DNA from 4 places in the Streptosporangium sp. NPDC023615 genome. Region 1 is predicted to be linked to each of the others. Evidence: riboswitches for the same ligand, from Rfam matches in the RefSeq annotation. Region 1 holds a riboswitch; each other region holds the start of a gene.
The links. Region 1 has a riboswitch for cyclic di-AMP ahead of AB0G16_RS06265 (NlpC/P60 family protein). Riboswitches for the same ligand answer to the same signal wherever they lie in the genome.

Region 1 (5,005 bases):
CCGTCCGCGTCTGTGTCCGCACGTCCATCCGGCGCCACCGACGCCGCCACCGAACCGGCCAGCTCGCCGGCGACGGCCTCGATACGGGGCCGCAGCCGCTCGATCATCCGTGCCGTGAAGGCCCCGCTCACCAGGGAGCGCAGCCGGGTGTGGTCCGGCGGGTCCATGGTCAGGAACGAGCGCGCGACCCGGCCGCGCCCGTGAGGACCCGCGCCGTGACCGAACCGCGGGTCGCGGAGCAGCGTGGCACAGGCGGCGTACCCGGTGGCCAGCCACATGCCGGACGCCGTACGCGTCAGCGGCCCGTGCTTCCGCAACCGGCGATAGTGCTCGTACGGCGCCCGGGTGAACCCCGGGGCGAAGGGGTCGAATCCCAGCAGGTCGGAAACGGCGGTGCTCACGATCCTCCGTGCAATGTGGGCGAGTTTCTGCAGAGTGCAGAAACCCTTTCTAGTAGGGCCAATATCCCGATGCAGGAGTGATCGCGCATGACACCTCGCAAATTTCGCAAAGGCGGCCACAGTCCTACCATTTCATGGTTTTTTGCGCGACGTAGTCAAGGGGACGGGGCTTGTGATCGCCACCCCGCCGCGGGCGCGAGGGCGGGTATCCCGGAAAATGCGGGAGGGCACGCCCCTCGCGGATCCGGCCTCCGGGGTGCGGCGGGACCGGTCGTGCCGACGAAATCTTGTTCTGTGGGCAGGCCCGTCGTCGCAGGCAGGGGACGGTCGGGGGTCCGCGCCCACCTCTGGGTGTGACTTAAGCGCAAAGGCGCTGACATATCCTGAGTACTTCACGTATAGCCTGCTATGTCAATAGTGTGGATGCGCCGTGAAGGGTTGAACTTGACGACCTTTGAACAAGGCGTTTACCGTTCCTGGCGGGTGGTAATCATTCCTGACGCCTTAGGCCCGGTTTCCAGAGTGGGGGGAGTGACTCTTGATGGCATATCCCGAAGTGGATTCACGCCATGGCGACAGCCCCCTGGGCACGGGGGATATCGGTCTCAGTGAGGACGACCTCGTGCTGCTGGCAGAGCTCGCCAAGGGCGTCACCGTGGATCGGGTGGGCCGCAGGCTCGACATCAGCGGCCGGACCGTCAGGCGCAGGCTCAGGGGCATCTGTGACCGCATCGGAGTCGCCACCGCGATCGAGGCCGTGGCCTGGGCGGCTCGCCGCCGCCTGATCTAGCCGCCTGATCTAGCCGCCTGATCTGGCCGCCTGATCTGGCCGCCCGTCCCGGCCGCCTCGGCCCCCGGCCGTCCCGCCCCCGTCCGCTCCGGCGGCCACCCGGCTCGCCGGTCGCCGACAACCCGGTCGCCGACAACCCGGTCACCGACAACCCGGTCACCCGGTCACCCGGCGACGCGCACGCCTCCCACGAAGGGCCGGTTGTCGATCGTGGTGATGTGGATGACGTCACCGGTCCGGGGCGCGTGGACCATCAGGCCCGCGCCGATGTAGATCCCGACATGGTGCAGGTCGGAGTAGAAGAAGACCAGGTCGCCCGGGCGCAACTGGCTTCTGGAGACGCGCGTGCCCGCCGTCCACTGGTCGCCGGTGTAGTGGGGCAGGCTGATCCCGACCTTCTGGTAGGCCCACATGACCAGTCCGGAGCAGTCGAAGGAGTTGGGCCCCTCGGCGCCCCACACGTACGGCTTGAGCTGCTGGGTCAGCGCCCAGCGGGCGGCCTCCGCCCCCTTGCCGCTGCCCACGATGGGGGCGTCGACCTTCACCCGGGCGCCCCGGTTGCCGACGGCCTGCGAGCGCACCTCCTTGAACAGGTCGCTCTCCACCCGCGAGACCAGGCGCTCGATCTTGGTGCGCTTGGCGTCGATCTGCGACAGCAGCTTCTTGACCTCGGAGGTCCTGGCCTTGGCGCCGGCCTGGGCCCGCTCGGCGGCCTCGATCGCCCGGCCCACCTGGGCGACCTCCTCGCTCTGGCGCTGCTGCAGGGCGTAGGTGGTGGTGGCCTGGTCGAGGAAGGCGTCGGGGTCCGAGGTCTGGGTGAGGACGAGACCGGAGTGCAGGCCGCCCGACATGTAGCTGCTCTGTGCCAGCAGCGCGGCCTTGGCCCGCCGCGACTCCAGCTCGGACTCGCTGGTGGCGAGGGTCTTCTCGGCGCTGTCCGCGGCCCGCTGGGCCTGCTTGAGCTTGACCCGCTCGCCGTTGTACTGCTCGGCGAGCGTCTCGATCTCGTTGTGCAGTTTCTCGGCCTGCTCGGCCAGTTGCTTGAGGCTGGGCTCCGGGTCGGCCGTGGCCGGGAGCAGCGGGGTGCCCAGGGTGAGGGTGGCGAACGCCAGGCCGATGACCGCCATGCGGCGGCGGAGCCCTCGCGGTGCGCGTCGTGGACGGCGGGCGTCGCCGCCTGCCCCGTCTCCGCGGTCGCGCGTGCGCTTCACCAATGGACTCCTCTCCTCGGCCGCCTACCGGGTTAGCTGACGGGTTCGGGCCGGAGGCAGCCCTACCGGGTGCGCCGGTGGCACTCGGATTCACCCCCAAGGACACGGTGGGTCCCCGGTTCTCCCTGCGGAAGATTCGGCGGGTCAGGCTTTTTCACGTCTCTGACATCGAGCACGGAGATTAGTCGAAGCGTGGTTCCTGCTCAACCAGAACCCTGAATTCAGTAGAGGTTTCGCAACTGAAATGTCACGGACGGATCACATCTCATAATGATCATTGTTGCCTTTGCGCGGCCTTTGCCTGCTGCTTCGCGGGTCCCGTGACGGTCGGCCCAGCTCCGGAACCGTACCGAAGATGAAATGCGACACACCGAGGCCTCCCGTGCTCAGCGTGGTAATGCCGCTACCAAGGGTCACATGGGAGGGGTGGTGCGGGAGTTAGGGGTGAGCCGTAATCGAAGGTCGGCGAGCACGTACGCTGATCGGTCATGGAGCAGGTTGCGGAACAGTCTCCGACGCCGGTCACGCACGCCCCCGCCGGTGCCGGACGCGAGGCGGGGCCGGGTGCCGAACGCGAGGCGGGACCCGGGAACGGGGCCGGGAACGGGCGCGAGGCCAGGCCGGGGCACGGCTCCGGGGAGGGCGTGGAGCGGGACGGCCCGGTCGCCGTCGCGGTCGCGGAGGCCGCCGGGATCACCGTCCGGCGAGCCCGCACCCCGGACGTCCGCGCCGTCCGGCGCCTGGTCGACACCTACGGCGGCGCGGGGCCGCGCCTGCTGGAGAAGGCCACGGTCACGCTGTACGAGGACGTCCAGGAGTTCTGGGTCGCCACCGACGAGCAGGGGGAGGTGGTCGGCTGCGGGGCGCTGCACGTCCTCTGGGAGGATCTGGCCGAGATCCGCACCGTCGCGGTCGATCCGGCCCGCAGGGGGGCGGGAATCGGGCACCGGATCGTCTCCGCGCTGCTGCGCACCGCCGTCGAGCTCGGCCTGCGCCGGGTCTTCTGCCTGACGTTCGAGGTCGAGTTCTTCGCCCGGCACGGTTTCAGGGAGATCCAGGGCACGCCCGTCGCCCCGGAGGTCTACGCCGAGCTCCTCGCCTCCTACGACGAGGGCGTCGCGGAGTTCCTGGATCTGGAGCACGTCAAGCCCAACACCCTGGGCAACACCCGGATGCTGCTGCATCTGACACGTGAGCCCGACGCGAGTGACTTGGGACCTGACAAGGGGGAAAGGTGACTGTTCTTTCCTATGTCGATACCTTGTGCTGCAGCAAGCATGTGCGTCTGACATCTGCCACATGCGCATTCTAAGTGAGGTGACGCGGTGAGCACCGGACAGCCGCCGTATCCACAGGATGATCCCGACCGCGATCGCACACCGTCGGGGCAGCCGGAATACGGACAGCACAACGCGGGTCGAGGCGCTGGCGGGCTCGACCCCGACGTAACGGTCGTGGGATATCGGTCGGAGGCCTCACAGCCGAACACCGGTCCCGGACAGGCCCAGGGCTACGGCCAGCAGGGTTACGGCCAGCAGCCCGACTACGGGCAGCAGGGCTACGGCCAGCAGGGCGGAGCGGGCGGCTACGGTCAGCAGGGCGGCTACGGTCAGTCCTCGCACGAGCAGCCCTCCTACGGCCAGCCCGGCTACGGTCAGCAGGGCGGCACGGGCGGCACGGGCGGCTACGGCCAGCAGGGCGGGACGGGCGGTTACGGCCAGTCCTCGCACGAGCAGCCCGGCTACGGTCAGCAGGGCGGCACAGGCGGCACGGGCGGTTACGGCCAGCAGGGCGGCACGGGCGGCTACGGTCAGCAGCCCTCCTACGGTCAGCAGGGCGGGGCCGGTGGCTACGGCCAGCAGCCGGACTACGGGCAGCAGGGCTACGGCCAGCAGCCCTACGGGCAGCAGGCCTCCCAGCCCTCCTACGGCCAGCAGCCGGACTACGGCCAGCCCTCCTACGGGCAGCAGCCGACGTACGGCCAGCAGGGCTACGGCCAGCAGCCGGACTACGGGCAGCAGGGCTACGGCCAGCAGCCGGCCTACGGGCAGCAGGGCTACGGCCAGCAGGGCTACGGGCAGCCGTACAGCGGCGTGCCCGGCGCTCCCGCGCCGCTCGCCGAGTGGTGGCAGCGCCTGGTGGCGCGCATCGTCGACATAGCCATCATGCTCGTGGTGGGCCTGGTCATCGGCCTCATCCTGGGCCTCGTGCTCGGCGCGATCATCGTCGGCACCGGTGGCACCGGTGGTATCGACTCCGGGGCCACCTCCGCCATCACCGTGATCAGCACGCTGATCAGCGCGGGGCTCTACTTCGCCTACGAGTTCTTCATGCTCAAGCGGGGCGGGCAGACCGTCGGCAAGATGGTCATGGGCATCAAGGTCGTCCCCGTCGGCTCCGTCCTGCCGCCCGGCGGGCTCGGCACCGAGGCCGCGCTCAAGCGTACCGCTGTGTTCATCGGCCCGCAGTTCCTGACCTGGGGGCCGACCTTCCTGGACCTGATCGTCGGACTCTTCACCCTCGTGAACGTCCTGTGGCAGCTGTGGGACCAGCCCCTGCACCAGGCGCTGCACGACAAGGTGGCCGACACGGTCGTCGTGAAG
Region 2 (5,005 bases), on a different contig from region 1:
CATCGTGGAGATCGCGATCCACGAGGACCACTTCTCGTTCTGCCAGTTGATCGCGTCGACGTTGAAGAGGCTCAGGAACCAGTTGATCATGCCGTAGTCACGCCCGTAGAGCTGGGTGAAGACGACGGCGACGGCGACGACGGAGGTGATCAGCGGCAGCAGCACGCCGAGACGGAAGAAGAGCCGTCCCCGGATGCGCTTGTTGAGCGCGTTGGCCAGGAGCAGGGCCATGACGAGCTGCGGGACCGTCGACAGGACGAACATGCCGAGGGTGTTGATCACCGCGTTCCAGAAGGCACCGTCGGTGATCAGCGCGACGTAGTTGTCGAGGCCGATCAGGGTCTTGTCGCCGGCCAGTTCCCAGTCGTGCAGCGAGACCCAGAGGGTGTAGCCGAGGGGGAAGATGCCGAAGACGGCGAAGAGCAGGAAGTAGGGGGAGACGAGGAAGTAGGGGGTCGCCCGGAGATCGAACCGGGCCCACCCGCTGCCGCGCCGCGGTCCGCGGTGCCCTGCCGGCCGCTGGGGGCCGGGCCGGGGCGGGGCGGCCGGGGAGTCGACGTGCAGTGTCATCGATCAGAGCCTTTCAGCCGGGGCAGACGACCGGCCCGGCGGCGGGGTCACCGCCGCCGGGCCGATGCGGGTCGGGAGGGGGATCAGCCCGCTGCCTTGACGCCGGCCTCGATGAACCTGGTCCAGGCCTCGCCGTAGGGGACGGAACCCTGGTCCATGCCTTCCAGGACCTTCTCCACCGAGGTCTTGACCTGGGCGTGCTTCTCGCCGAGGAAGACCGGCAGCAGGTCCTTGACCGACTCACCGAAGATCTTGCCGGTCGGGGCGTCGTTGAAGAACTCGTTCTTCAGGTCGGCGACCGCGGGGTCCTGCTGGGCGGGGATGGAGCTCGGGAAGGCCGCGGCCTCCTGGAAGGCCATGACGTGGCCCTCCTTGCCGGTGAGGTAGTTCAGGACCTCGGCGGCCTCCTTGGGGTGCTTGCTCTGCTTGGGCACGGCCAGGTAGGAGCCGCCCCAGTTGCCGGCGCCGCCGGGAACCGCCGCGACGTCCCACTTGCCCTTGTTGCCCTCACCGGCCGCGCCGGAGACCACGCCGAGCATCCAGGCCGGGCAGCCCATGGTCGCGAAGCCGCCCTTCTTGATGGCGGCGTTCCACGGCGGGGTGAAGGAGGCGAGCTTGGCGGTCAGGCCCGCCTCGCTGAAGCTCTTCACCGTGTCGAAGGAGGTCTTGATGGCCGGGTTGGACTCGATGACGAGCTTGTTCTCCTTGTCGAAGTAGGCGACGTTGCCGTTCTTCGGCGCCTCCTGCGACAGGATCACGTTGTAGAGCGTGTTCGGGCCGTCGAGGAACTTGGGGTCGCTCTTGCCGGGGTTGGCGGCCTGGAACTTCTTGCCGACCTCCATGAAGGCGTTCCAGTCCGGCCAGAGCTTGCCGACCTCTTCGCGCTCGCTGGGCAGGCCCGCCTTCTCGAACAGGTCCTTGCGGTAGCACATGGTCATGCCGCCGATGTCGGTGCCCAGGGCGAAGAGCTTGCCGTCGGCGTTGATGCCGTTGTCCCACTTGGCCGCGGGGAAGTCGGCCTTGCGGCTGTCCAGCCCGTACTGGGCCAGGTCGGTGAAGAACTGCGGGCGAGCCTTCATGAGGCCCATCGCGCCCTCGTCCAGGGCGATGATGTCGGCCGCGCCGCTGTTCGCCTGGAGGCGCTGGAGCAGCTGCGGCAGGTAGACGTCCTCGAACCGGTCGGTCAGGTTCTGGTACTTGACCTGGATGTTCGGGTGAGCGGCGTTCCAGGTCTCCACGGCCTTGTCGTAGCCGAAGTTCTCGCCACCTCCGAAGGTGTGCACCGTGATCGTCACCGGCTCCGCCGCGGCGGCGGAGGAACCGCCGGCCGCGGGAGGCGTGGCGGGCTCGCTGGAACCGCACGACGTGATGGCCAGGGCGGTGGCCGCCATGACCGCTACGGCGGCCAGCTTGCCCTGCCGCTTGTTGTTAAACATTCCGGACCCCTCTCAGGTGGTCGCCCGAATCATTGGGAGATGACATCGCGCACCGGCCCCGACAACGCGGTCTCACGATGTGGTCTTTCCTCAATGTGCTTTGGGAGCGCTCCCACGAAGAGTGGACGATGGGCGTCCAGGACGTCAATACGCCGAAACGTAACCGTTACACGCGAGGCGTTTCGCGGGGTCTAGACGCCCTAAATGGTGATATACATCCCATATAGGGTTTTGGGAGCGCTCCCATCACACGGGCATACAGTCAGGGCATTTCGCGCGCTCCCGACACACGGCCCCTCCAGGTGCGATCCGGAACAGGGCCGTGCCGCCGTGCCGCCGTGTCAACATGCGGTCACGCGCCGCGTCGCCGCGTCGCCGCGTGGTCGTGTCGCCCTGCCGTCGTGTGGTCACGACCCCGTGCCCTCGTGCCCGTACGGGAACGGTGGGCCCGTGCGAGCGGGGTCCTCTGGGGCCACGATGACGGTACCGCGTGGAAGGGGTGACGGGCGTGCACGGCGAGGCCCGTCCCCGGCGGCGGGAGACGGGCGTGGGCGGCGGGACGGGCCGCGATCCCGACCGGCGGTGGATCGGGATCGGGCGGGGAGGATGCGGGCCGGGGGAGGGGTCAGCCGGCGTAGACCGGGTAGCCGTAGCCGGCGACCTGGGAGACGGGCCGGATGCGCTGCTCGACGTTGCCGTTGCCGGTGTTGCCCTCGATCGTGGTGATCGTGCCGTCCCCGTTGTCGTGCTTGACGAAGCCGACGTGGTCGATCCCGTCGATGCTCTTGCCGCCCTCCCAGTCGAAGTAGACGACGGCGCCGGGGGTGGGGACGGTGCCCCAGTGGCCGTTCTCCGCGAACCACCTGGCGTGGGTGACGGTGTAGGCGTCCCAGCCCATCGTGGGCCGGATGCCCGCCATCTCGCCGACCCAGGACACGAACATCGCGCACCAGGGGGCGTTGGCGTAGCCGTAGACGTTGCCTCCGTCGCGGGCGGCGGTCTCCTGGGCGCGGGGTGAGGACATGTACCACTGGTGGAACTTGGTCCCGCCGCCCATGGAGTTCTCCCGGACGCCGATCTGCTGGGCGGCCAGGTTCAGCACCTGTGCGGCCGTGACCTTGGGAAGCCGCTGGGCCGCGATCTCCAGGGGGGTCCTGGCGGACCCGGCGTCCTGCGAGACCTCCGCGGTCCTGGTGTCGGCGGGAGGGGTCAGGGCGGTGTGGTCGTCGGCCAGGGCGGCGGGGCCCAGGACCCCGGCGCCGAGGACGACGGAGGCGCCGAGCAGGATGCGTGCCAGGCGGGAAACGGTGGGGGTGGGGGTGGGGGTGAGGCGGTGCTCGGTCATGATGGGGGTTCGACTCCTTGCGTCGCTTCCATGCCGCCTACCGGGTTAGCTGACGGGTTCGGGCTGGGAAGTGCCCTACGACGCACGGATGCGTTGATTCACCCCAGGAACGTGGTTCCCCGGTTCCGCAGACCTCGCGGATTCGGCGGCCGTGCTCACCGGGGGCGGAGGGGGTCCGCCTCGACGAGACACGGTCGGGCAATGTGACGGCAATGCTCAGACCTTGATAGACCTAGACATTTGCCATGAACGGGACGAACGTACGTCATGCAGACAGACGATTACAAGCAGGACACATTGCCATTAGTTGGTAGTAGGCCCTGGTCAGGCGGGTAGAGGGGGGTGTTCCCGGGAGGGAGCGAGGGGAAGGATCACCCTTCTCGCGACCTTCTCGTGCCCCTGTCCGAGGCCGAGCCTCCCCGGCCGGGCAGGCGGGGAACCCCGCTGTCCCCGGCGATCCGGCGAGGGCTCCTCGTCTGCCCGCGCGCGGACCGGGGTCCCCGGGAGGGGGACGGGTCGCCCGTCCCGAAGGTCACCGTGCATACGTTTCATCGAACTGGCATTCGATGGTAAAAACTCGGGGAGCCCCGGACGATCTTTCTTAAATCCTACTCAAAATCTCTTCAATGCTTCCCGGAACCTCTGCGAAACCTCTCCAAGGCCCTTCCCCGCCGGTCGCCGGGCGACGCGTGAGCGTCCTCAGCGGCCGTCCTCAGCGGCCGTCCTCAGGTTTCGGCGAACCGTACGCCGGTCAGCTCCTCCGACACCTCCCACAGGCGCGCCGCCACCGCCGGGTCCATCGCCCGGGCGGAGGGGCGCAACACCCGGGGCCCGGGGCCGACGTACTGGCCGCCCTCGGCCTCGGGGGAGGTGGCGGCGTACAGGGAGGGCAGGGCGCCCTTGGCGGGCGATCGCAGCAACAGGCGCATCAGGGCGTTGAGGGGGCGGCCCGTCCTCAGGATGCCGGTGGCGGTCGTGCCGGGGTGGGCCGCCAGGCTGAGCAGGGCCGCCCCCGAGGCCTCGGCACGGCGCTGCAGCTCCAGGGCGAACAGCAGGTTGGCCAGTTTGGAACGGCCGTAGGCGGCCCACGAGCCGTAGCGGCGTTCCAGGCCCAAATCGTCGAAGTCGATCTCCCCGAAGGCGTGCGCGCCGCTGGAGACCGTGACCACCCGGGCCGCCGGGGCGGCCAGCAGGCGCGGCATCAGCAGGCCGGTCAGGGCGAAGTGCCCCAGGTGGTTGACGCCGAACTGCGTCTCGAAACCGTCGGCGGTCGTCCCCCGGGGCATCGGTCCCAGCCCGGCGTTGTTGACCAGCAGGTCCAGCGGCCCGCCGACCGTCCCGGCGAAGGCGCGCACCGAACGCAGGTCGGCCAGGTCGAGCGCGCCCACCTCGACCGCCGCCCCCGGGACCTTCGCCCTGATCGCCTCCAGCGCGTCCCGGCCCCGCCCGGGGTCACGGGCGGTCAGCACGACCCTGGCCCCGTGCCTGGCCAGCTCCAGCGCCGTCGGCACGCCGATGCCGCCGCTCGCCCCGGTGACCACCGCCGTGCGGCCGGTCAGGTCGGGTATCTCCTCGGCCGTCCACATGGCTCGCCCCTCTCCCGCCCCGCCGCCGTGCGGCCGCGGCCCGCCCACCGGTCCCCGGCGTGGATCTT
Region 3 (5,005 bases), on a different contig from region 1:
CGATCCGCGCCAGCTCGACGAAGTGGTTGCCCCGGCCGACCGTCCCGAGGCCCTCGACGTGACCGGCGGGGATGTCGCCCTTCACGACGGCCCAGACCGGGTCGTCGGCGTCGCGCTCGGGATCCAGCGCGCGATCGAGGTCGGGGAACCGGGCGGCGAGCCTCTCGGGTACGGCGCGCTTGAGCCTGATGGGGAACACGGCGATGCCGCACCCGATGTCGGATCCCACCAGGAACGGGTACAGCACGGTGGAGGTCATGGCGGCCCCGATGGGGGCGCCCTTGCCGGGGTGCAGGTCCGGCATGGCGGCGACGCGCGTCATGCCGTCGAGGGCGGCCACCTGGTGGCACTGCGCGAGGGCGTCGGACTCGATCCAGCTCGCGGGGGAGGCGAACACGGTGACGGTGGCCGGGCCCGCGGCCGCCGGGGACGGTGGCGGGGACTCCTGCCGGGAGGGTCGCTGAGACAAGGAGGCTCTCTCGAGAAGGTGTGGGCGGGCAGCGTCACGGGGCGCGTCGGCGCCGTGGCATCGCGGGGTGAGGGGTGCTGTCCGTCAGAGCGTCATGGACACCACGTTCCCCGAGCCCTGCCGTCCGGGGCAAGCGATTTTCGGTCGCGTGGACCGGTATGCCCGTGCTCACCGCCGTCTCACGCCGTGTGCGCCGACGCGGCCGGCACTGTGGAGACCACGGCGAGCAGATGTGATCTCCCGGGCTCGCGCCGGCCCTCACCTCGCCGCGTACCTGCCGAAGATCATCGAACGAGGCCTCCGCCAGGTGCCCTGGACATGCCCGGTAAAGGCGTCACCACGGGCCGGAGGTCCGGCCGCTCAGTACATCGAGATGTGCGGGTGGTCGAAGTGGTTGGCGGTGACGCCGCCGCGGTTGGACATGACCCGCCAGCCGGAGCCGTGGTTGATGCGCTGCCGCCAGATCACGTACTTCACGCCGAGCCTGGCCTTGTTCTTGATGGCCCAGGCGGCGATCTCGTCGCCGAGCCTGAGGTTGGCGGCCGAGGGCATCGTGCCGCCGGCGCTCATCATGAAGTCGCAGGCGCGGCCCAGCGGGTGCTCGCCGCCGTCGTTCGCGGCCCGGTAGCAGCCGACCGAGTACGGCAGGTCGAAACGCCTCCTGATCGCGTCGCGCATGATCCGGGTCCGGTCGGTGATGTTGTCGGCGCCCGTGGGCAACTGCGGGGCCCAGCTGCCGTCGGAGCGGCGACCGGAACCGGTGGGGACCAGCCGGTCGAGCCTGTCCTTGATGTCCTCGATCACCTCCTCGGCCTCCTTGCGCTGCTCCTGGACCTCCTTGGCCTCCTTGATGATCTCGTCGGCCAGCCGGGAGGCCGTCTCGGTGGCCTTCCTCCTGCGCTCCACGCTGTCGGCGAACCCCTTCAGCCGGGCGCTCTGCTCGGCGGCGAGCTGCTCCATCACCGCCGCCCCGCTCATGTCCTCGGAGAACAGCAGGCCGGGCAGGCCGCCCATGCCGCTCTGGTACTGGAGCTGGACGATGGCGTTGACCTGCCTGGCGTTCTCGTCGAAGACCTCCTCGGCCCTGCGCAGGTTCTGCCTGGCCACGGCCTCGCCCTTCTCGGCCTTGCCGAGGGACTCGCGCGTGGCCGCGTAGGTCTCGATCAGCGCGTCGACCTTCTTGTTGAGCTTGACCAGCTCGGCGCGGAGCTCGGCCTCGGTCGGCTTGGGGTCGGCGCTCCCGGCGGTGGGGGCGCCGAGGGTGAACGCGGCGATCGAGCTCAGGCAGAGGACCAGAGCGGCATGGCGGCGGAACGTGGGGGGCGAGGCCGCCACGTACTCTCCTCTCCTTCCGCCTACCGGGTTAGCTGACGGGTTCGGGCTGGAGACGCCCTTCCACCGAAGTGGTTTCACCCCAGGTGCGGTGGTTCCCCGGCTCCCGGGCGAGGCGCCTGGGATTAGGCGTATCGGCGACTACAGCCGATGTGGGAAGGATAGTAGTGGTAAACCCCAGGTCACGCGACATCAAACGAGACCCATCGGTGATCAGTTCGTGACAATGGAGCGCAGGAGATGTGCTGTCTGCTCGGGCAGCACGTCGTTCACGAAGGCCCCCATGGCCGATTCCGATCCGGCGAGATACTTCAGCTTGTTCGGCGCGCGGCGGATGCTGAACAGTTCCAGGTGCGCGTACGACAGGTCGCGGCCGGTGTCGACCGGCGCCTGGTGCCAGGCCGCGATATAGGGCATCGGCATGTCGAAGAGCCCGTCGAGACGGCGCAGCACGTCGGTGTAGAGCGGTCCGAACGCCGCCCGCTCGGCGGCCTGGAGACCGGCCAGGTCGGGGACCCGCCGGTGCGGGTAGAGGTGGACCTCGACCGGCCAGCGCGCCGCCGCCGGGACGAACGCCGTCCAGTGCTCGTTGGAGGCCACCACCCGCACCCCGGCCTCCCGCTCGGAGGCGAGGACGTCGGCGAACAGGTCGCCTCCGGTCCGCTCCCGGTACCGCCCGGCCGCCGCCAGGGTCAGCCTGGTGCGCGGGGTCACGTAGGGGTAGGCGTAGATCTGCCCGTGCGGGTGGGCCAGGGTGATGCCGATCTCCGCGCCCCGGTTCTCGAAGCAGAAGACCTGCTCGACCCCGGGCAGGGCCGACAGCTCGGCCGTACGGTCGATCCAGGCCTCCATGACCAGCTCGACCCGCTCGGGCGACAGCCGGGAGAACGAGGAGTCGTGCTCGGAGGTGAAGCAGACCACCTCGCAGCGGCCGACCCCGGGCCGGACCTCGCTCAGCCCGCCCGGCTGCGGGTACTCGCCCGGCTGGTCCGAGAACGAGGGGAAGCGGTTCTCGAAGACCACCACGTCGTAGTCGGGGGAGGGGACCTCGGTGAGGTTGCCCGGCCTGGACGGACAGAGCGGGCACTCGCTGGTCGGGGGCAGGAAGGTGCGGCCCTGCCGGTGGCCGGCCACCGCGATCCACTCCTCGGTCAGCGGGTCGTAGCGCAGCTCGGAGGCGGCGGGGCGGGGCGGCAGGTCGCGCTCGTCGATCGCGCTCCGGTCCGCGTCGTCGCGCCGGTCGAAGTAGAACAGCTCCCGGCCGTCGGCCAGGTGGGTGACGGTGCGTTTCATCGGGTGGCGATCTCGCTCTCCTGCTGAGGTTCTGTGATGATCAGCTCGCCGGCCGAGGCGGCGAGCTCCTCGCGCGCCTCGTCGGGCAGGCCGGAGTCGGTGACCACGATGTGCGCCTCGGCCAGCTCGGCGATCGTGCTGATGCCGACCGTGCCCCACTTGGTGTGGTCGGCGGTCACCACCAGGCGGCGGGCGGAGGCGACCAGCTCCCGGTCGGTCTCCGCCTCCAGCAGGTTGGGCGTGGTGAACCCGGCGCGGGCGCTCATCCCGTGCACGCCGAGGAAGAGGGTGTCGACGTGCAGACGGCGGATCGCCGAGACCGCGACCGGGCCGACCAGCGCGTCGGAGGGGGTGCGGACCCCGCCGGTCAGCACCACCGTGCGGTCGGCCCTGGGGGAGCGGTGGAAGACGTCGGCGATCCGGACCGAATTGGTGATCACGGTCAGCTCGGGCACGTCGACCAGGTGGTGGGCGAGCGTCCAGGTCGTGGTGCCCGCGGAGAGCGCGACGGCGGTGGCGGGCCGGACGAGCCCCGCGGCGCTGCGGGCGATCGTCTCCTTCTCCGCCTGCTGGCGCACCGACTTGGCGGTGAAGCCCGGCTCCTCGGTGGAACCGGGACCGGCGGCGGTGGCGCCGCCGTGGACCTTCTCCACCAGTCCCCGCTCGGCGAGCACCTCCAGGTCGCGCCTGATCGTCATGTCGGAGACGCCGAGCTCCCGGACCAGATCGGCGACCCTGACCCCGCCGGTGCCGCGGACCTTCTCCAGGATCGCCTGCTGCCGCTGCTGGGCCAGCATCGTCCACTCCCCTTAATCCACCAGATTTCCCCAAATTACCACGGCGATGGCCGGGGTGGTTGTTGGAACATGGTGGACCGTCCGCTCACAATCGCCCAAGCTCCGCCTCGATGTTGGCGCGCGCCTCCCGCTCCGGCCCGGCGACGTGGAAGATCGCCGGAAGCTCGAGCAACGAGCGCAGCACCGCCGCCCTGCCCGTCCTGAACGCCTCGTCGGGGACGAAGGCGTACTCCTCGCGTACGGCCGCGGCGTAGGCGGCGTAGACCTCCTCGGGCGCGCCCAGGATCGCCAGGTCCGCGTCGCAGAGCACGGCCCCGTCGGCGTCGCCCGGCGCCGGGTCGTGGGTGAGGGTCAGCCTGACCAGCCGGGCGACCGTGGCCACCGCCTCGGGGGCCGGCCCCGTCCCGGGCAGCGCGCGCTCGGCCAGCCGGGCGCTGCGCTCCTCGTTGTCGCCGCGCCGGGGGTCGTAGACGGCGTCGTGGAACCAGGCCGCCATCCGCACCAGGTCCGGGTGCTCGGCGTGGCCCGCCAGGGCGTCGACCCCGGCGAGGACCGCCTCCAGGTGGGCGGTCGTGTGGTACCTGCGGTGCGGCTCCTCGTAGCGGGCGATCAGTTCGCGGCCGAGCCGCTCGGCTCCGGGACCGGCCAGGGCCCGCCAGCGGGTCATCAGCTTCTCGCTCATGCCAGGGAGCCTAGGGGTGGGCGGGTCGCCGTCCGCGCCGGGAGCCCGGCCGGGGACGGCCCGATCGGAGGCGGTTCCGGCCGAGGGGCCCGGTCGGAGGCGGTTCCGGCCGGGGCCGGCCGGGGATGGCCCGGCCGGGGGCATCCCGGCCGTGGGGCGGGTGGCGCGGCCGGTCAGGCGTGGCGGCCCCAGGAGGCCAGCAACCGGACCTGGGCCTCCTCGGCCGGCGTCCGGCCGGGCTCCGGGCCGGACGCCGGCCGCGGGTGGCCGGGGTCGGCCGCGGTGAACCAGGCGGCGCAGGCCTCGACCAGTTCGGGGTCGAGCCGCTCGTCGGCGCCGATGGCGCGGGCCAGGTCCCAGGTGTGGATGAGGGCGTCGGCGAACAGCTCGGTGACGTACTCGAGGCCGGGTACGTCGCCGAACGGCAGCCGC
Region 4 (5,005 bases), on a different contig from region 1:
GCCGAGGACGTCAAGCCGGGCCTGCCGCTGGCCGAGAAGCTCGGCCGGGTGTTCACCGCGCTCGCGGGCGAGGTCGCCACCAGGCTCGACGTCGAGGTGCGCGGCGAGATCGCCTCCCACGACGTCCGGGTGCTGGAGCTGGCCGCGCTCAAGGGCGTCTTCACCGACGTGGTCGAGGACTCGGTCACCTACGTCAACGCCCCGCTGCTGGCCAAGGACCGCGGTGTCACGGTCGAGCTGATCACCAGCTCCGACAGCCCCGACTGGCGCAACGTGGTGACGGTCCGCGGCGTGCTCGCCGACGGCCGCGCGGTCTCGGTCTCGGGCACCCTGTCCGGGCCGAGGCAGATCACGAAGATCGTCGAGGTCAACGGCTACCAGATGGAGATCGAGCCGACCGACCACCTGTCCTTCTTCACCTACACCGACCGTCCCGGCATCGTCGGCGTGGTCGGCCGTATCCTGGGCGACCACTCGATCAACATCGCCTCGATGCAGGTGGCCCGGGACGCCAAGGGCGGCAAGGCCCTGATCGCGCTCACCGTCGACACCGCCATCCCGGCCGACGTGATCGACCAGATCGGCGCGGAGATCGGCGCCGACAGCGGCCGCTCGGTCGACCTGACCGACTGACGGGCGAGCCACGGCGCCGGCGCGGCCCCGCCTCCGGGAGGGGGTCGCGCCGGCGCCCGCCCGCCGTCTCGGCATGTGAGAAGTGGGTACGCGGGGCGAGACGGTCCCCGCGGTGCCGGGTACCCTGATGGGGATGCGCCGGGTGTTCGCACCGTTCACCCGCCGCGGCGGGGCCCGACAGGGGCAGGCCGGCGGCCCGCCACGGTGTCCGTGGCGCTCGCCGGCTCCGAGCCCTCCGTCCGCCGGTCCGTGACCCGGACCGCGACATCGGGCCCGGTCCGAGTCCCGACCGGAGTCTCGGCCACCTTCACCGCTCACACGCGACCGAGACGAGATCCGCCATGTACGAGATGTATTCCTGGAACCGCCCGGACGAGAACGAGAACGAGACGTCCGACGCGCTGCAGACCGCCCTGGACCGCCGCGACAACGGTGGCTCGCCCACCCGGGGCTGAGGAGCGGACGCGCCCGCGGGCGGAGCGGACGCCACCGCGGGCAGACCGGCGCCCGCCGGCGACGAGGGGCGCCCACCCGCCGGTGACGGACGGCAGGTCACCGGCCCGTGACGGATCCGGTCGCGCGCTCGATCCGTTCGGTCAGCTCGACCCCCTCGGGGTCCGGGCGCACCCCGCCGGCGAAGGAGGCGCGCCGCCAGGCGCTGAGCCGCTCCTCCTTGACCACGTCCCCGCTCCGCGGGGCGTGCACCATGTACCCGGGCTTCGTGATCATTCCGACGTGCCCGAGGCCGCGGAAGAAGACCAGGTCCCCGGGTCTCAGGTCCTTCCAGGCGATCTTCTTCGAGAACGCCCCGTACTGTTCCGAGGCGATGCGGGGCAGCGTGATCCCGGCGGCCCCGTAGGCGCGGAGCATCAGCCCCGAGCAGTCGAAGCCGCCGCGGCCGGTGCCGCCCCAGGCGTACGGCGTGCCGCGCTTGGACATGGCCCAGGTCAGGGCCTTCTGCCAGGCGGGGCGCAGGGAGGCGGCCCTCAGGGCGCCCTTCAGGGCGGGCATGCCGAGCGCGGCGGGCCCGGGGGCGGGCAGGGGCGAGGCGGCCGACGCGGTGGACGGGGTCGCGAACACCGCGGTTCCGGCGACGAGTACGGACGCGACGCGAGAGCAGATCTTGCTGTACAGGGTCGTTCCTTCCATGGGGCCGGCCGGGTGAGCTGTCGGGCTCGGGCGTGGAGGCCGCCCTACGGCGCGGGTGCGCGCCGACTCGCCCCGAGGGATCGGCCGGGCGGACGGGAACGCGCTCCGGTCGGGGAGCGGGGTTCCCGGGGCCCGGGTGGATCCCGGCAAGAAGTGGTTCCCCGGCTTCGTCCATCTCGATAAGGGATGATCCGGACGAATTAGGCATGAATCTGAACGCTGAGGACCATAACCAAACCTCATGAAACGGTCAACATATACTAAAGTTGGACAAAATGATCAGGGGTCTCCCGGAGGGAAAACGTGTCCGAGGGATGAGACCGGTGTTCAAGCACCGAGACGGGCCGGTAGGGTGACGGCATGGATTCGCGTAACATCCGCCTGGCGGTCATCCCCGGGGACGGCATCGGCGCCGAGGTCGTCGCCGAAGGGCTCAAGGTTCTCGAAGCGGTCGGCACGAAGGTGGAGACCACCACCTACGACCTGGGCGCCAAGCGCTACCACGAGACCGGCGAGACGCTGCCCGACGGCGTCCTGGAGGAGCTGCGCGGGTACGACGCGATCCTGCTCGGAGCGGTCGGCGACCCCAGCGTGCCCCCGGGCGTGCTCGAGCGCGACCTGCTGCTCAAGCTCCGCTTCACGCTCGACCACTACGTGAACCTGCGGCCGGTCAAGCTCTTCCCCGGCGTGGAGACCCCGCTGGGCAGGGCCCGGCCGGAGGACATCGACATGGTCGTCGTGCGCGAGGGCACCGAGGGGCCCTACGCGGGCGCCGGTGGCGTGATGCGCCGCGGCACCCCGCACGAGATCGCCACCCAGGAGTCGCTCAACACCGCGTACGGCGTCGAGCGCGTGGTGCGCTACGCCTTCGACAAGGCGCTGTCGCGCCCGCGCAGGAAGCTGACGCTGGTCCACAAGACCAACGTGCTCACCTACGCCGGCGACCTGTGGGCCCGCACCTTCGACCGGGTCGGCCGGGAGTATCCGGACGTCCGCACCGACTACTGCCACGTCGACGCGGCCTCGATGTTCTTCGTCGGCCAGCCCGAGCGCTTCGACGTCATCGTCACCGACAACCTCTTCGGTGACATCCTCACCGACATCGGCGCCGCGATCGCCGGCGGCATCGGCCTGGCGGCCAGCGGCAACGTCAACCCCGACCGCACCGCGCCGAGCATGTTCGAGCCGGTCCACGGCAGCGCCCCCGACATCGCGGGCCAGGGCAAGGCCGACCCGACGGCCACGATCCTGTCGGTCGCCATGCTCCTGGACCACCTGGGCCTGGACCCCGAGGCCGCCCGCGTCGAGCGCGCCGTGGCCGACGACCTGGCCGGGCGGACCGCCGGCGGGGCCGGACGCACCACCCGGGAGATCGGCGACGACATCACCGCCCGAGTAGCCGGCTGAGGAAGCCGCCCACCTCGACCCAGACGCGCCCGGCGGCTCACCTGAGCCGCCGGGCGCGTTTTGGTTTTTCCGCCTCGCTGACGGATTTCGTCAGCGATGCAGTAGTTTCCCGTTACCCGGTCCAACGCAGAATGGACGCAAGGGTAAGCCAGACACCAAGAGAAGGATCCGCGTCATGACCACCGCTCAGAAGCTCAGCTTCGACGTGCAGCTCTCCGACCACGCTCGCACCACGGCCGAGCGCGAGCAGGTAATGGCGAGCCCGGGGTTCGGCCAGGTCTTCACCGACCACATGATCTCCATCGACTACACCGAGGGGAGGGGCTGGCACGACGCCAGGCTCACCCCGTACGGGCCGCTCGTCCTCGACCCGGCGACCTCGGTCTTCCACTACGCGCAGGAGCTCTTCGAGGGGCTCAAGGCCTACCGCCAGGAGAACGGCGCGATCGTGACCTTCCGGCCGGAGGCCAACGCCGCCCGGTTCAACACCTCGGCGCTGCGGATGGCCATGCCCGAACTGCCCGAGGAGACGTTCGTCGAGTCGCTGGAACTGCTCGTCCAGACCGACCGCGACTGGGTCCCCACCACGCCGGGACACAGCCTCTACCTGCGTCCCTTCATGATCGCCACGCAGCCCGCGCTCGGTGTCAACTACCCCTCCAGGACCTACCGGTACATGGTCATCGCCGGCCCTGCGGCGGCCTACTTCGGCGGGGGCCAGGCCGTCTCGGTCTGGCTCTCCACCGAGTACACCCGTGCCGCTCCCGGCGGCACCGGGTTCGCCAAGTGCGGCGGCAACTACGCCGCGGCCTTCGTGGCCCAGCGCCAGGCCGTCGAGCAGGGCTGTGACCAGGTGGTCTGGCTGGACGCGGTCGAGCACCGCTACGTCGAGGAGATGGGCGGGATGAACCTGTTCTTCGTCTACGGCGACCGCCTGCTCACCCCGGCGCTGACCGGCACGCTCCTGCCCGGCATCACCCGCGACTCCATCCTCGCCCTCGCCGGCGGTCTCGGCCTGCGTGCCGAGGAGGGGCGCCTGTCGATCGAGGAGTGGCGACGCGGCTGCGAGTCGGGCGAGCTCACCGAGGTCTTCGCCTGCGGCACCGCCGCGGTCGTCACCCCGGTCGGCACGGTCAAGGGCGCCGACGGCTCCTGGACGATCGGCGACGGCACCCAGGGCCCGGTCACCTCGAAGATCCGCGAGGAGCTCGTGGGCATCCAGTACGGCTCCCGCCCCGACCCGCACGGCTGGGTCCACAAGATCTGCTAGCCGCCGAGGGAGGACCCGGGTCCGCCGGGACACGGGTGGCCGCCACCCGCACGTGAGAGGGCCCGGCCTTACCGGGCCGGACCCGATCACGCGCGGCAGGCTCAGTCCTCGATCAGCCGGCCCGTGTCGATCGTGACATCCCACGGCGCGGGGAGTTCGAGCGGCTTGCCGAGCGATTCGGTGACCTCGTCGGCGTACCCTTCCGGTCCCGGCCGGCTGAGCAGCCTGAACCGGTTCGCGAACGTGTCGATCACGAGGTAGAGCGGCACTCCCGCGAGCGCGTAGGCGCGCGGCTTGACCACGTGGTCGTCGTGAACGCTGCTCGGAGAGACGACCTCGACGACCAGCAGCGTGGCGTTCGCGTAGATGTGGCTGGGATCCCGGAGCGGGGGATCGGGGGGAACGATCACGAGGTCGGGCTCGAAGCGATCTCCCTGCACCTGCAGGAGGAGCTTGACCTGTGGATAGAGGCGCCATCCCTTCTCCATGGAGAGCGGCATGAGCTGTGCCGTCAACTGGTGGACGACCTTCGCGTGGGCGATCGTG

Region 2: linked by a shared signal. The riboswitch ahead of AB0G16_RS34920 (CHAP domain-containing protein) and the one ahead of AB0G16_RS06265 (NlpC/P60 family protein) in region 1 are both predicted to bind cyclic di-AMP.
Region 3: linked by a shared signal. The riboswitch ahead of AB0G16_RS01555 (hypothetical protein) and the one ahead of AB0G16_RS06265 (NlpC/P60 family protein) in region 1 are both predicted to bind cyclic di-AMP.
Region 4: linked by a shared signal. The riboswitch ahead of AB0G16_RS07105 (C40 family peptidase) and the one ahead of AB0G16_RS06265 (NlpC/P60 family protein) in region 1 are both predicted to bind cyclic di-AMP.

The regions. Positions count from the first base shown of each region.
Region 1 covers NZ_JBFABE010000005.1:175,742-180,746, reverse strand. Annotated here, with positions in the region: gene AB0G16_RS06275 (cytochrome P450) at 1-401, opposite strand, end outside; gene AB0G16_RS06270 (LuxR C-terminal-related transcriptional regulator) at 1,024-1,191, shown strand; gene AB0G16_RS06265 (NlpC/P60 family protein) at 1,356-2,318, opposite strand; cyclic di-AMP (ydaO/yuaA leader) riboswitch at 2,408-2,554, opposite strand; gene AB0G16_RS06260 (amino-acid N-acetyltransferase) at 3,047-3,640, shown strand; gene AB0G16_RS06255 (RDD family protein) at 3,857-5,005, shown strand, end outside.
Region 2 covers NZ_JBFABE010000085.1:16,217-21,221, forward strand. Annotated here, with positions in the region: gene AB0G16_RS34910 (sugar ABC transporter permease) at 1-570, opposite strand, end outside; gene AB0G16_RS34915 (extracellular solute-binding protein) at 654-2,006, opposite strand; gene AB0G16_RS34920 (CHAP domain-containing protein) at 2,632-3,351, opposite strand; cyclic di-AMP (ydaO/yuaA leader) riboswitch at 3,371-3,509, opposite strand; gene AB0G16_RS34925 (oxidoreductase) at 4,077-4,937, opposite strand.
Region 3 covers NZ_JBFABE010000002.1:18,479-23,483, reverse strand. Annotated here, with positions in the region: gene AB0G16_RS01560 (RNA ligase RtcB family protein) at 1-469, opposite strand, end outside; gene AB0G16_RS01555 (hypothetical protein) at 830-1,804, opposite strand; cyclic di-AMP (ydaO/yuaA leader) riboswitch at 1,808-1,943, opposite strand; gene galT (galactose-1-phosphate uridylyltransferase) at 2,015-3,094, opposite strand; gene AB0G16_RS01545 (DeoR/GlpR family DNA-binding transcription regulator) at 3,091-3,891, opposite strand; gene AB0G16_RS01540 (metal-dependent phosphohydrolase) at 3,977-4,573, opposite strand; gene AB0G16_RS01535 (TIGR03086 family metal-binding protein) at 4,747-5,005, opposite strand, start outside.
Region 4 covers NZ_JBFABE010000006.1:139,604-144,608, forward strand. Annotated here, with positions in the region: gene serA (phosphoglycerate dehydrogenase) at 1-633, shown strand, start outside; gene AB0G16_RS07105 (C40 family peptidase) at 1,186-1,782, opposite strand; cyclic di-AMP (ydaO/yuaA leader) riboswitch at 1,770-1,999, opposite strand; gene AB0G16_RS07110 (3-isopropylmalate dehydrogenase) at 2,143-3,189, shown strand; gene AB0G16_RS07115 (branched-chain amino acid aminotransferase) at 3,365-4,459, shown strand; gene AB0G16_RS07120 (Uma2 family endonuclease) at 4,561-5,005, opposite strand, start outside.